Regions from separate parts of the Cobetia sp. PDI-23MA genome, predicted to be linked through region 2. Evidence: predicted binding sites of a transcription regulator. Region 2 holds the regulator's gene; each other region holds the start of a gene.

Region 1 (3,272 bases), 940 kb from region 2:
GGACGGCAACAGCCATCGCCTCTACCTCAAGCGCCAGACCAACCATCTGGGCCGCAGTCTGGCGCGACCGCTGGGCGAACCGACCTTCTCTCGCGAATGGCGTGCCATCCGTCACTATCACACGCTGGGGATACCGGCAGTGGACGCCGGCTGGTACGGCGAGCGGCGCGCAGGCCGGGAATGGCGTGCCATCCTGATCACCTTCGATCTCGCCGGGCGCGCTGATCTGGATCACTGGCACCAACGCTGGGCGGAACTCGATACCGGCATGCGCTCTCAGGTCATCACCGCCAGCGCTCGCCTGGTTCGCGAGATCCATCAGGCTGGCCTGATGCATGGCTGTCTGTTCCCCAAGCACATCTTCCTGAGTCGCCCGCCGAGTGAGTCGCCGGACAGCACCTGGCAGATGGACGCCGTCATCATCGATCTCGAGAAGACGCGCCGCTTCGTGCTGCGCCGCCACGAGTGCCTGCGCGATCTCTACGTGCTGTGGCGCCGCCTGAAGGGCTGGCAGCACGACGAATGGCGACAATTTCTTGCCGTCTATCGCGATTCGGATGCGCAGAGCGCAGAGGTCAGTCAGTGGCTGGAAAAGCTGGAAGCACGCGCCGCACGCAAGCGTCGCTGAGTCTGCAGAGCCCGGTGACGATCTTTGGCGCAGTGATTACTGACCTCGCACACGGCATGCGACCAAGGTCTTGATCACCTTGCGCGAGGATGAATGAGGATGTCGCTCGAATGCGTCACCACAAGTCTCACTCGTGAGACATTAAACTTCCCTGAAATAATCAGTAACATCCGCTAACAGGACGCCTAAAAAGTTTTCAAACAACGTTCTAAAAAATGCTTGCCAAACAGAACACTGTTTTTTATAGTTTGCTGCGTCCCCTGATCGACGCAGCCACGCAGAGCACACGGCCCAAGCCGTAGGGTAGCGAGGCACTGCTGACAGGCAGCTCACGAAGCCAAGCTTCAAGGAGAACTACACATGAAAGCTATCAAGATCCTGACCGCTACTGTTATCGCCGGCACCATGGCAATGGGCGCACAATCCGCCATGGCATATGGCAAGGGCGATATCTTCCTGCGCGGTGGCGTTGCCAAGGTCGACGGCAAGAGCAACAACGGCAACGGTCTGATCGCCAAGGACGAGTCCGGCTTCGCCGGTTCCGTGGGCTACATGTTCCACGACAACCTGGCCATCGCCCTGCAGTCCACTGAAGAATTCAGCACTGACTGGGAAAACAGCGCCGGCGGCTTCGATCAGATGCCGATCAACCTGATGCTGCAGTACTACCCGCTGGGCGGTACTGAAGCCCGCGTCCAGCCGTACGCTGGTGTCGGCCTGAACTACACCCACTTCTCCGGTGAGTCTGCCGGTGGCCAGAGCATGGACATCGACGACAGCTACGGCGCCGCTGCCGAGCTGGGTGTGGACCTCAAGATCACCGAAGCCTGGGCCGTCAACGGCTTCGCTCGTTACGCCGACGTCAAGGCCGATACCAAGATCGCCGGTCAGGACGTGAACGACACCGAGCTGGACCCGGTCACTGTCGGTGCCGGTGTCACCTACCGCTTCTAAGTCCATGCGCGAGGCGTGAACATGCCTCCAGCGAGTACCTGGCAAGCGGTGTGATGCCGCGCCATGAAAACGTCAGCGATGGAGCTCGGCAACGCCGAGCCGTCCAGGCGCCAGATGGGCATCACACACAAACGCCGCAGACCTTCGGGTCTGCGGCGTTTTCGTTGTGGGTAGCCAACGGCTACACGGCGGATCTTCAGCGGCGCGCCGCAGAAATTGACCTAGATCAACCACGTCCCTCACCGTGCAATAACGCCCGTAAACTCTTGCCTCAGATCAAATTTCTCGAAATTCGGCTACCTAGAATGAGGGCATTGTTTCCCGCCATCCTTCAGGAGCCATCATGTCCGACGTCGTCACTCGCTCAGCCTCCCTCCCCGCGCACCTGACTTCGCGTAGCCCGCGCTCTGCAGCACGCCCGTGGCAGATTCTGGCACTGGCAGGCCTCACCAGCCTCGCGACTCTCGGCGCCGCACCTGCCATGGCCGCCGACTCGCTGAATGCCAGCTCTCATGGCTCTCTCAACTCTCTCAGCTCTCTCAACTACGGCGCCGGGCAGTTCTGGACGCGTGCGGGTGTCGCCAAGGTCTCGCCGAAGAGTGACAACGGTCGCATCGATGCCATCGGTGCCGACGTGGACGTCGATGATGACAGCGCCTTTGCCTTCACTCTCGGCTATCGCTTCACCGATACCTTCGGTATCGAACTGCTGGCGGCGCAGGATTTCGACCACGACATCTCGCTCAATGGCCAGAAGGCCGGCTCCGTCGATCACCTGCCGCCGACTCTGACACTGCAGTACTATCCGCTTGGCGGACGTGAATCGCGCATCCAGCCGTACATCGGCGCGGGGGTCAATTACACCCACTTCTCCGATGAAACCCTCGACGATGGCACCAAGCTCGAGATGGATGACAGCTGGGGCGCGGCCGCACAGATCGGCGTCGATCTGGTGATCAACGAGCACTGGGCGGCCAACGTCGCTGCCTGGTATCTGGATATCGATTCCGATGTCACCGTGGCAGGCAGCGTCAACGACAAGGTCGAGATCGACCCCATCGTGACCATGGCCGGGATCAGCTATCGCTTCTGATCAGCCACTTCCTGGCTAGCACTTCTGACTGGCCAGAGACGACAACGCCCCGCCAGCCCATCTCGGGCCGGCGGGGCGTTGTCCTTTTTTATCTATACGCTGTGCGTGGTGAGTAGTGCGCTCGGCACGCATCAGCGCGACGCGGCTTGCCCGCTGTTCGTTGCCGAAGCTTCAGAAGTTGCTGAAGCTGTTGAGCCTGGGGGCATCGAGGCTGAAGGCGCTGACGGCGTGGCGTCCTCCGCCGGCGCCTTGCTCGCCATGCCCGGACGCGGGCGGTCCAGCACCAGCCCCAGCACCACCAGTGCCGCGCCCGTGACCATCAGCGCGGTCCACTGCTCGTCGAACAGCCACCATGCCATCAGCGCGGCACACGGCGGCACCAGGAAGAAGGTGCGCGCGACCTGATGGGCCTCGCCCCGCTCCAGCATCAGCATCAGCAGCCAGATGGCACCGACCGAGATGGCGATCACCAGCCAGGCCATGGTCAGCAGCAGACGCGGCGTGGGGTCAAAGGCAAAGCTGCCGACACTGGTCGCGGCGACGACGAATACCGCGCCCGCACCGAGATACTGGAACATCAGCCCCTCGACCAGCCCC
Region 2 (3,272 bases):
GGCAGCGGCCCGCATGCCGATGATGATTTCGTTGGGCGGGCTCGTCTGCTGGGCGCTCGGCATGCTGCTGATGCTCCTCAACGTGATGCACACCCTGGCTGTCCACAAGAGCGAACGGCAAGCCGCTCATGAGCGCCAGCTCCCGAATTTCGGCTCGCGGAAGACATCATCACAGCCTGCCATGCCTCCTGCATCCCCCTCGGCCACGCCCCCTGCCACATCCTCGGGAGGGCACTACGCATGAGACATGTCCTGCTCGAACGTCACGCCGGCCTGATGACGGCACTATGCCTGCTCACCATGAGCCTCGGCGCCCTCGCCCAGCTGGTGCCGCTTGGAGCTCACCCCAGCCTCTCCAGCGCGCCCGAAGACCTCAAACCGCTGAGCGCCCTGGCACTGGAGGGGCAGCGCATCTATCAACGCGAGGGCTGTCAGCAGTGCCACACACGCATGGTGCGCGATCTACCGGGCGACACGGCGCGCCACGGCGATGCGACGACCACCCGGGCACGCTTCTACGACCGCCCTTCGCTGTGGGGCGTCGAGCGCTGGGGGACGGATTTGAGCCAGCTGCCTGCGCAGCATGACGATGCCTGGCAGCGCCTGCATCTGCATGACCCGCGCAGTCAGGTGCCGGACTCAGCGATGCCTGCCTACCCGTGGCTGTTCGAGCGGGCGTTGAGCGGCGAAGGTATCGCGGCACGCATGCGAGCCCTGCAAGGCCTGGGCGTACCCTACGCGGAAGACGAGATTCTTGCCGCCCCCAATGACGTGCGTGGCACTGCCGAAATCACGGCTCTGCTCGCCTACCTGCAGCAGGCCGCCCCTGCGAGGGACACCGCCAGCCGTGGCCCATGACAGCCCCCTCAGGAGACACGACATGAATCTGCTGGAGACAACTGGCCTCCCCCTGTTCTGGAATCTCTGGGTGCTGGCCCTCACGCTGGGCAGCCTGGTGTTGTTCGCCATGCTGGCACTGGGCAGTCTTTCGCGCGCTGACAGCAACGAGCGCGAAGGCGATGGCCCCATGCAGGAACATCGCATCAACGGCGTACGTCAGCCTGACACACCAGCGCCACGTGCCTGGGGCATTCTGGCACTGGCGACGCTGGCTGCCGCGCTGATCCTGCTGCTCGGCGCAGCTGGCTGAGCCCAGATGGCCAGCGACTGATGACCAGCGACTGATGACTGAGCGCTGGCCACTGCATACTGACTCACACCTTCAGCTGAGGCAGGTCGTCGCGGTATGGTCACACGGGGCCAACCAGGCCTAAAGTTCACACACCTTGCAACGCCCATGGGTTGGGCAGGATAATGAATTAATAAAATCTAATATTATGGCGTCACGGAATTGCGCTGCCTCGGCCGATGAGCGCTCAGACCCTGGCCGCTCGATACACTGCGGCTCAGCAGGGCAGCGGCGGGCGACAAGGCCCCGCCCCACCATTCGTTGCGCCCGAAAGACCCCTCCCGCTGCCCTGCCCCAGGGGTAGCGGTGACATTCCTCAGGAGAGTCACCATGACGGCCAATGCACAGGCATCACACCGCTTGCGCGCCCATGAAGCCCGCTGCCAGACCTGTTCGCTGAGTTCACTGTGCCTGCCACTGGCACTGAACATGGAAGATATCGACCAGTTTGACGCCATCATCCGCCGTCGCGCGCCACTCAGAAAAGGGGAAGTCCTCTTCACCCAGGGCGATGCCTTCGATTGCGTCTTCACGGTGCGCTCCGGAAGTCTCAAGCAGGTCACCAATGAAAACAGCGGTATGGAGCAGCTGACCGGCTTCTACCTGCCCAGCGAGCTGGCCGGACTCGATGCCATCGACAGCAATTGCTATCCCGGCACCGCGGTGGCTCTGGAGACCACCACCGTCTGCGAGATTCCCTTCGACCGACTCAATGCGCTCTCGGAGCAGATGCCTGAGCTGAGAACCCAGCTGTTCAAGAGCCTGAGCAAGGAATTGCACGAAGATCGCCGCATGATGATGCTGCTGTCGCGCAAGACAGCCGATGAGCGGCTGGCGAGCTTCCTGGTCAACCTGTCACAGCGCTTCCGTCGCCGAGGCTATTCGCCATACAGCTTCCGCCTCTCGATGGCGCGCGCCGATATCGGCAACTATCTGGGACTGGCCGTCGAAACCATCAGCCGCATCCTGACCCGCTTCCAGACCCAGGGGCTGGTCGACATTCGTGCCCGCGAGGTGCATATCCTGCATCTGGATGGCCTGATCGAGCTGGCCGAGGGCGAGTGTCAGGGCGGTCGCTGATGACGCCTGCTGACAGCACATCACGCGGTGCGACACTGCGCTGATCTACCGCAGGACGCCATGTCGGCACCACACAAGTCAGAAGCCCGCCACGCAATTTGCGTGGCGGGCTTCTGCTTTCCGTCAGGCCAGTCGTCAGTCATCGAAACAGTCCGACAACCCAGACAGTCCTGACGACAGAGCGTGCTTCGGCCGCTCAAGCCCCGCTGGCAATCAGCGGTTCTCGAGGCGGTTATAGTCCAGCAGACCCGCTTCGACAGGGCGATCAGCATAGTTGGTGCGCAGCACGCTGTCGGAGAACTCCCAGAAGCGCGGGTCAGTCCGGCGCACCCCGATATCGGCCTGCAGGGCGCGGTAGTCCTCTTCGCTCTCGAGTGCCGCCACCCGCTCTGCCAGCCCCGTCAGAGTGTCAGGCGTCAATCGCCAGAAGGCATTCGGGTAATCGCCCGCCACGCCCCGCAAGACATCGAGAGTGTCTTCCTCAGGACGGCGATTTTCCTCCTCATCGAAGAGGCTGGTGATGTTGGCGTGGGCGGAATTGCGCAGCACGCTGTAAAGGCGCGGCGAGTCATCAGTGCCATCCTCCAGCGCGACGATCGTCACCTCCGGCATCAGGCTGGCCGAGACTCCCTGCACCGCAGCGAGGGCCTGCAACTCATGTCGCACGTGCTCATCCACGACATTGTTCAGACTGCGCTCATGACCGAGTTCCGGCGCGAGGCGCTCCTGCATGCGCCGCATCAGGCCAAGGCGGGCCTGCTCCGGCGACGAGAGCTCCTGCGGTGTCCAGACAATGTCACTGGGGGCATCGAACTGCGGCGGCTTCTTGAACAGCAGCCCCCCAAGCCCCGGGTCGACATCACGATACCAGCTGTCATGTACCGCCTGGCGCTCCCCCGCCGGCAACAGTGCCAACAGATTGTTCTCGCCTTCCATGCGCAGGAAGTCCATATACAGCCGCGTGATCAGCTGATGTCCCAGGTTGCCGTAGACATCGAAGCCA
Region 3 (3,272 bases), 590 kb from region 2:
CGTCGTCACGGGCGTGCTGACCTCCGGTGCCACCGTGGATGCGCCCATCGGGCGTCACCCCAAGGACCGCAAGCGTCAGGCCGTCACTCACAGTGGCAAGCCGGCGGTCACCCACTTCCGCGTGGTGGAGCGTTTCCGAGGCCACACCCATATCCGCTGCAAGCTGGAAACCGGGCGTACCCACCAGATTCGCGTGCACATGGCGCACCAGCGCTATCCGCTGGTTGGAGACCCGGTCTACGGCGGGCGTCTGAAGCTGCCGCCGGGGGCCAGTGACCCGCTCAAGGAGCTGCTGCGCCAGTTCCCGCGTCAGGCACTGCATGCCCGCCGTCTCGCCTTCATCCACCCGATCACGGGCAAGGAAGTCGAATTCCGCGCCGAGATGCCGGGCGACATGCTCGTGTTGATCGACTATCTCAAGGAAGACATCGCTCGCTGAGGCGGCAGGCTCGCGCGACACGCCGCACAAGGAGAGGTTATGCACGACGAGAGTCTACGCCCGACCCTGATACTGCCGGACTGGCCCGCGCCGAGCCCGGTGCAGGCCTTCGTGACCACGCGTGAGAGCGGCCCCAGCCAGGGGCCGTATGCCGGCTTCAATCCGGCGCTGCACGTCGGCGATGACCCGGCGATGGTAGCGCAGGTGCGTGAGCTGCTTGCGGCGGAGGTCGATGACGGCCGTCCGCTGGCGTGGCTGGATCAGGTGCACGGCACTCAGGTGGTGGATGCCTTCGATGTCTGCCACGCCGAGGGCCGGCCGGATGCCCCGCCACGGGCGGATGCCTGCATCAGTACCGGCACCGGGCAGGCCTGTGTGGTGATGACGGCGGACTGCCTGCCGGTGCTGTTCTGTGATCGGCAGGGTACGCGTGTCGGCGTGGCGCATGCGGGCTGGCGCGGGCTGGTCGAAGGCGTGCTGGAAGCTACCATCGAGCGTCTCGGCGATGACCCCGGCGAGCTGATGGCCTGGCTGGGCCCGGCGATCTCCAATGCGCAGTTCGAGGTCGGCCCCGAGGTGCGTGACGCATTCATCGCGGACCTGCCTGAGGCCGATGATGCCTTCGAGGCCAGTCCCTACCGGCTTGGTCATTACATGTGCGACCTCTACAAGCTGGCACGTCTGCGTCTCGAGCGTGCCGGAGTCGGTCATGTCAGTGGCGGCCACTTCTGCACCGCCTCGGAGTCGCGTTTCTACTCCCATCGTCGTGATGATGGCGTGACCGGGCGCCTCGCCACGGTGATCTGGCTGCGCTGAGGCGCTGAGCAGAAATCACTGTCCAGGGCTTTGGTCTGCGCATTCCACAAGCTCGACATTCAGTACCCACAAATGCCCCGTTGACCTGATGTTCCAGGTCGGCGGGGCGTTTCTGTGTGGCAAAGGTGATGGCCGGCGGGGCGGGAAACTGACCTGGATCAGGCAAATGGCACAACATGCTGCAGTGCGGCGAATCCTGCCTTGAAAGCCGTGCACCAGTCCCCATCTTGAGAGTCAGATACGAAAAGTTACAGGCGAAGCTCCTGAGAAAAGGAGTACCGCCATGACTCTCAGGAGACAGCACCATGCGCATCGACAAACTCACCAGCAAGCTGCAGAACGCTCTGGCGGATGCCCAGTCGCTCGCCGTCGGGCGAGGCCACAATGAAATTCACCCACAGCATCTGCTGCTGGCGCTGCTGGAGGACCGTGATGGCGGTCTCAAGGCACTGGTCAACAAGGCGGGCGGCGATGCCACCAGTCTGATGAGTGGTCTCAAGCGCCAGCTGGATGACCTGCCGACCGTGTCCCAGTTCGACGGCAATGTCGCGCCCTCGCAGGCCCTCGGCAAGCTTCTGAATCTGGCCGATCGTGAAGCGCAGAAGCGCGGCGATCAATTCATCGCCTCCGAGCTCGCGCTGCTGGCCGCGCTGGAGCTGGGCGGTGATCTCGGCAAGCTGTTCACCTCCTCGGGCATCAAGAAGCCCGCCCTGACCTCCGCCATCGATGCACTGCGCGGTGGCGAAGCCGTGGGCGATGCCGATGCCGAGAACAATCGCGAGGCGCTCAACAAGTACACCCTGGATCTCACCGAGCGCGCGCGGGATGGCAAGCTCGACCCGGTGATCGGGCGTGACGAGGAAATTCGGCGCACGATCCAGGTGCTGCAGCGTCGCACCAAGAACAACCCGGTGTTGATCGGTGAACCTGGTGTCGGCAAGACCGCCATCGTCGAGGGGCTGGCCAGCCGTATCGTCAATGGTGAGGTGCCGGAAGGTCTCAAGAACAAGCGCGTGCTGTCTCTCGACATGGGCTCGTTGCTGGCGGGGGCCAAGTTCCGCGGTGAATTCGAGGAGCGCCTCAAGTCGGTGCTGAAGGAGCTGGCGCAGGAAGAAGGCCAGGTCATCCTGTTCATCGACGAGCTGCACACCATGGTCGGCGCGGGCAAGGCCGAAGGCGCGATGGACGCCGGCAACATGCTCAAGCCGGCGCTGGCGCGTGGCGAGCTGCACTGTGTCGGTGCCACCACGCTTGACGAGTATCGCCAGTACATCGAGAAGGACGCCGCACTCGAGCGCCGCTTCCAGAAGGTGCAGGTCGACCAGCCCAGCGAGGAAGACACCATCGCCATCCTGCGTGGCCTGAAGGAGCGCTACGAGGTACACCACGGGGTCGACATCACCGACAGTGCCATCATCGCCGCTGCACGGCTGTCCTCGCGTTACATCACGGACCGCCAGCTGCCGGACAAGGCGATCGACCTGATCGACGAGGCCGCGTCACGCATCCGCATGGAGCTGGATTCCAAGCCTGAGGAGATGGACCGCCTCGATCGCCGCCTGATCCAGCTCAAGATGGAGCGGGAAGCGCTCAAGAAGGAGACTGATGAGGCGGCGCTCAAGCGCCTCGGCGCGCTTGAGGACCAGATATCGGAGCTGGAGCGCGAATACGCCGACCTCGATGAAGTCTGGAAGGCCGAGAAGTCCAGCATCCAGGGCGCGGCCCAGTTCAAGGCGGAGCTGGAACAGGCGCGTATCGATCTGGAGCAGGCACGCCGCGCCGGTGACCTCAGCTGTATGTCGGAGCTGCAGTACGGCGTGATTCCGGGGCTCGAGAAGCAGATCAGCGAAGCCGGCGAAGGTGAGGCGGATACCTCTGCCCACGTGCTGCTGCGCTCCAATGTCACCGAGGAGGAGATTGCCGAGGTCGTCTCGCGCTGGACCGGCATTCCGGTCGCCAAGATGCTCGAAGGCGAGCGTGACAAGCTGCTGCGCATGGAAGAGGCGCTGCACGAGAA

The links. Region 2 encodes FNR, which switches genes on or off when oxygen is low (the NO sensors DNR and NnrR bind a similar motif). Its sites were predicted from a motif close to TTGATNTANATCAA; they were not measured.
Region 1: a site for FNR is predicted at 1,799-1,812, ahead of AC5WNJ_RS05395 (OmpW/AlkL family protein). Genes of this name have one in related genera too.
Region 3: a site for FNR is predicted at 1,404-1,417, ahead of clpB (ATP-dependent chaperone ClpB). Genes of this name have one in related genera too.

The regions. Positions count from the first base shown of each region.
Region 1 is NZ_CM183352.1:1,256,072-1,259,343, reverse strand. It holds gene AC5WNJ_RS05405 (lipopolysaccharide kinase InaA family protein) at 1-628, shown strand, start outside; gene AC5WNJ_RS05400 (OmpW/AlkL family protein) at 989-1,582, shown strand; gene AC5WNJ_RS05395 (OmpW/AlkL family protein) at 1,926-2,675, shown strand; gene AC5WNJ_RS05390 (DMT family transporter) at 2,807-3,272, opposite strand, start outside.
Region 2 is NZ_CM183352.1:318,767-322,038, reverse strand. It holds gene AC5WNJ_RS01470 (cbb3-type cytochrome c oxidase subunit I) at 1-244, shown strand, start outside; gene AC5WNJ_RS01465 (cbb3-type cytochrome c oxidase subunit II) at 241-858, shown strand; gene AC5WNJ_RS01460 (hypothetical protein) at 881-1,150, shown strand; gene fnr (fumarate/nitrate reduction transcriptional regulator Fnr) at 1,520-2,269, shown strand; gene AC5WNJ_RS01450 (fatty acid cis/trans isomerase) at 2,483-3,272, opposite strand, start outside.
Region 3 is NZ_CM183352.1:3,734,792-3,738,063, reverse strand. It holds gene rluD (23S rRNA pseudouridine(1911/1915/1917) synthase RluD) at 1-439, shown strand, start outside; gene pgeF (peptidoglycan editing factor PgeF) at 479-1,255, shown strand; gene clpB (ATP-dependent chaperone ClpB) at 1,561-3,272, shown strand, end outside.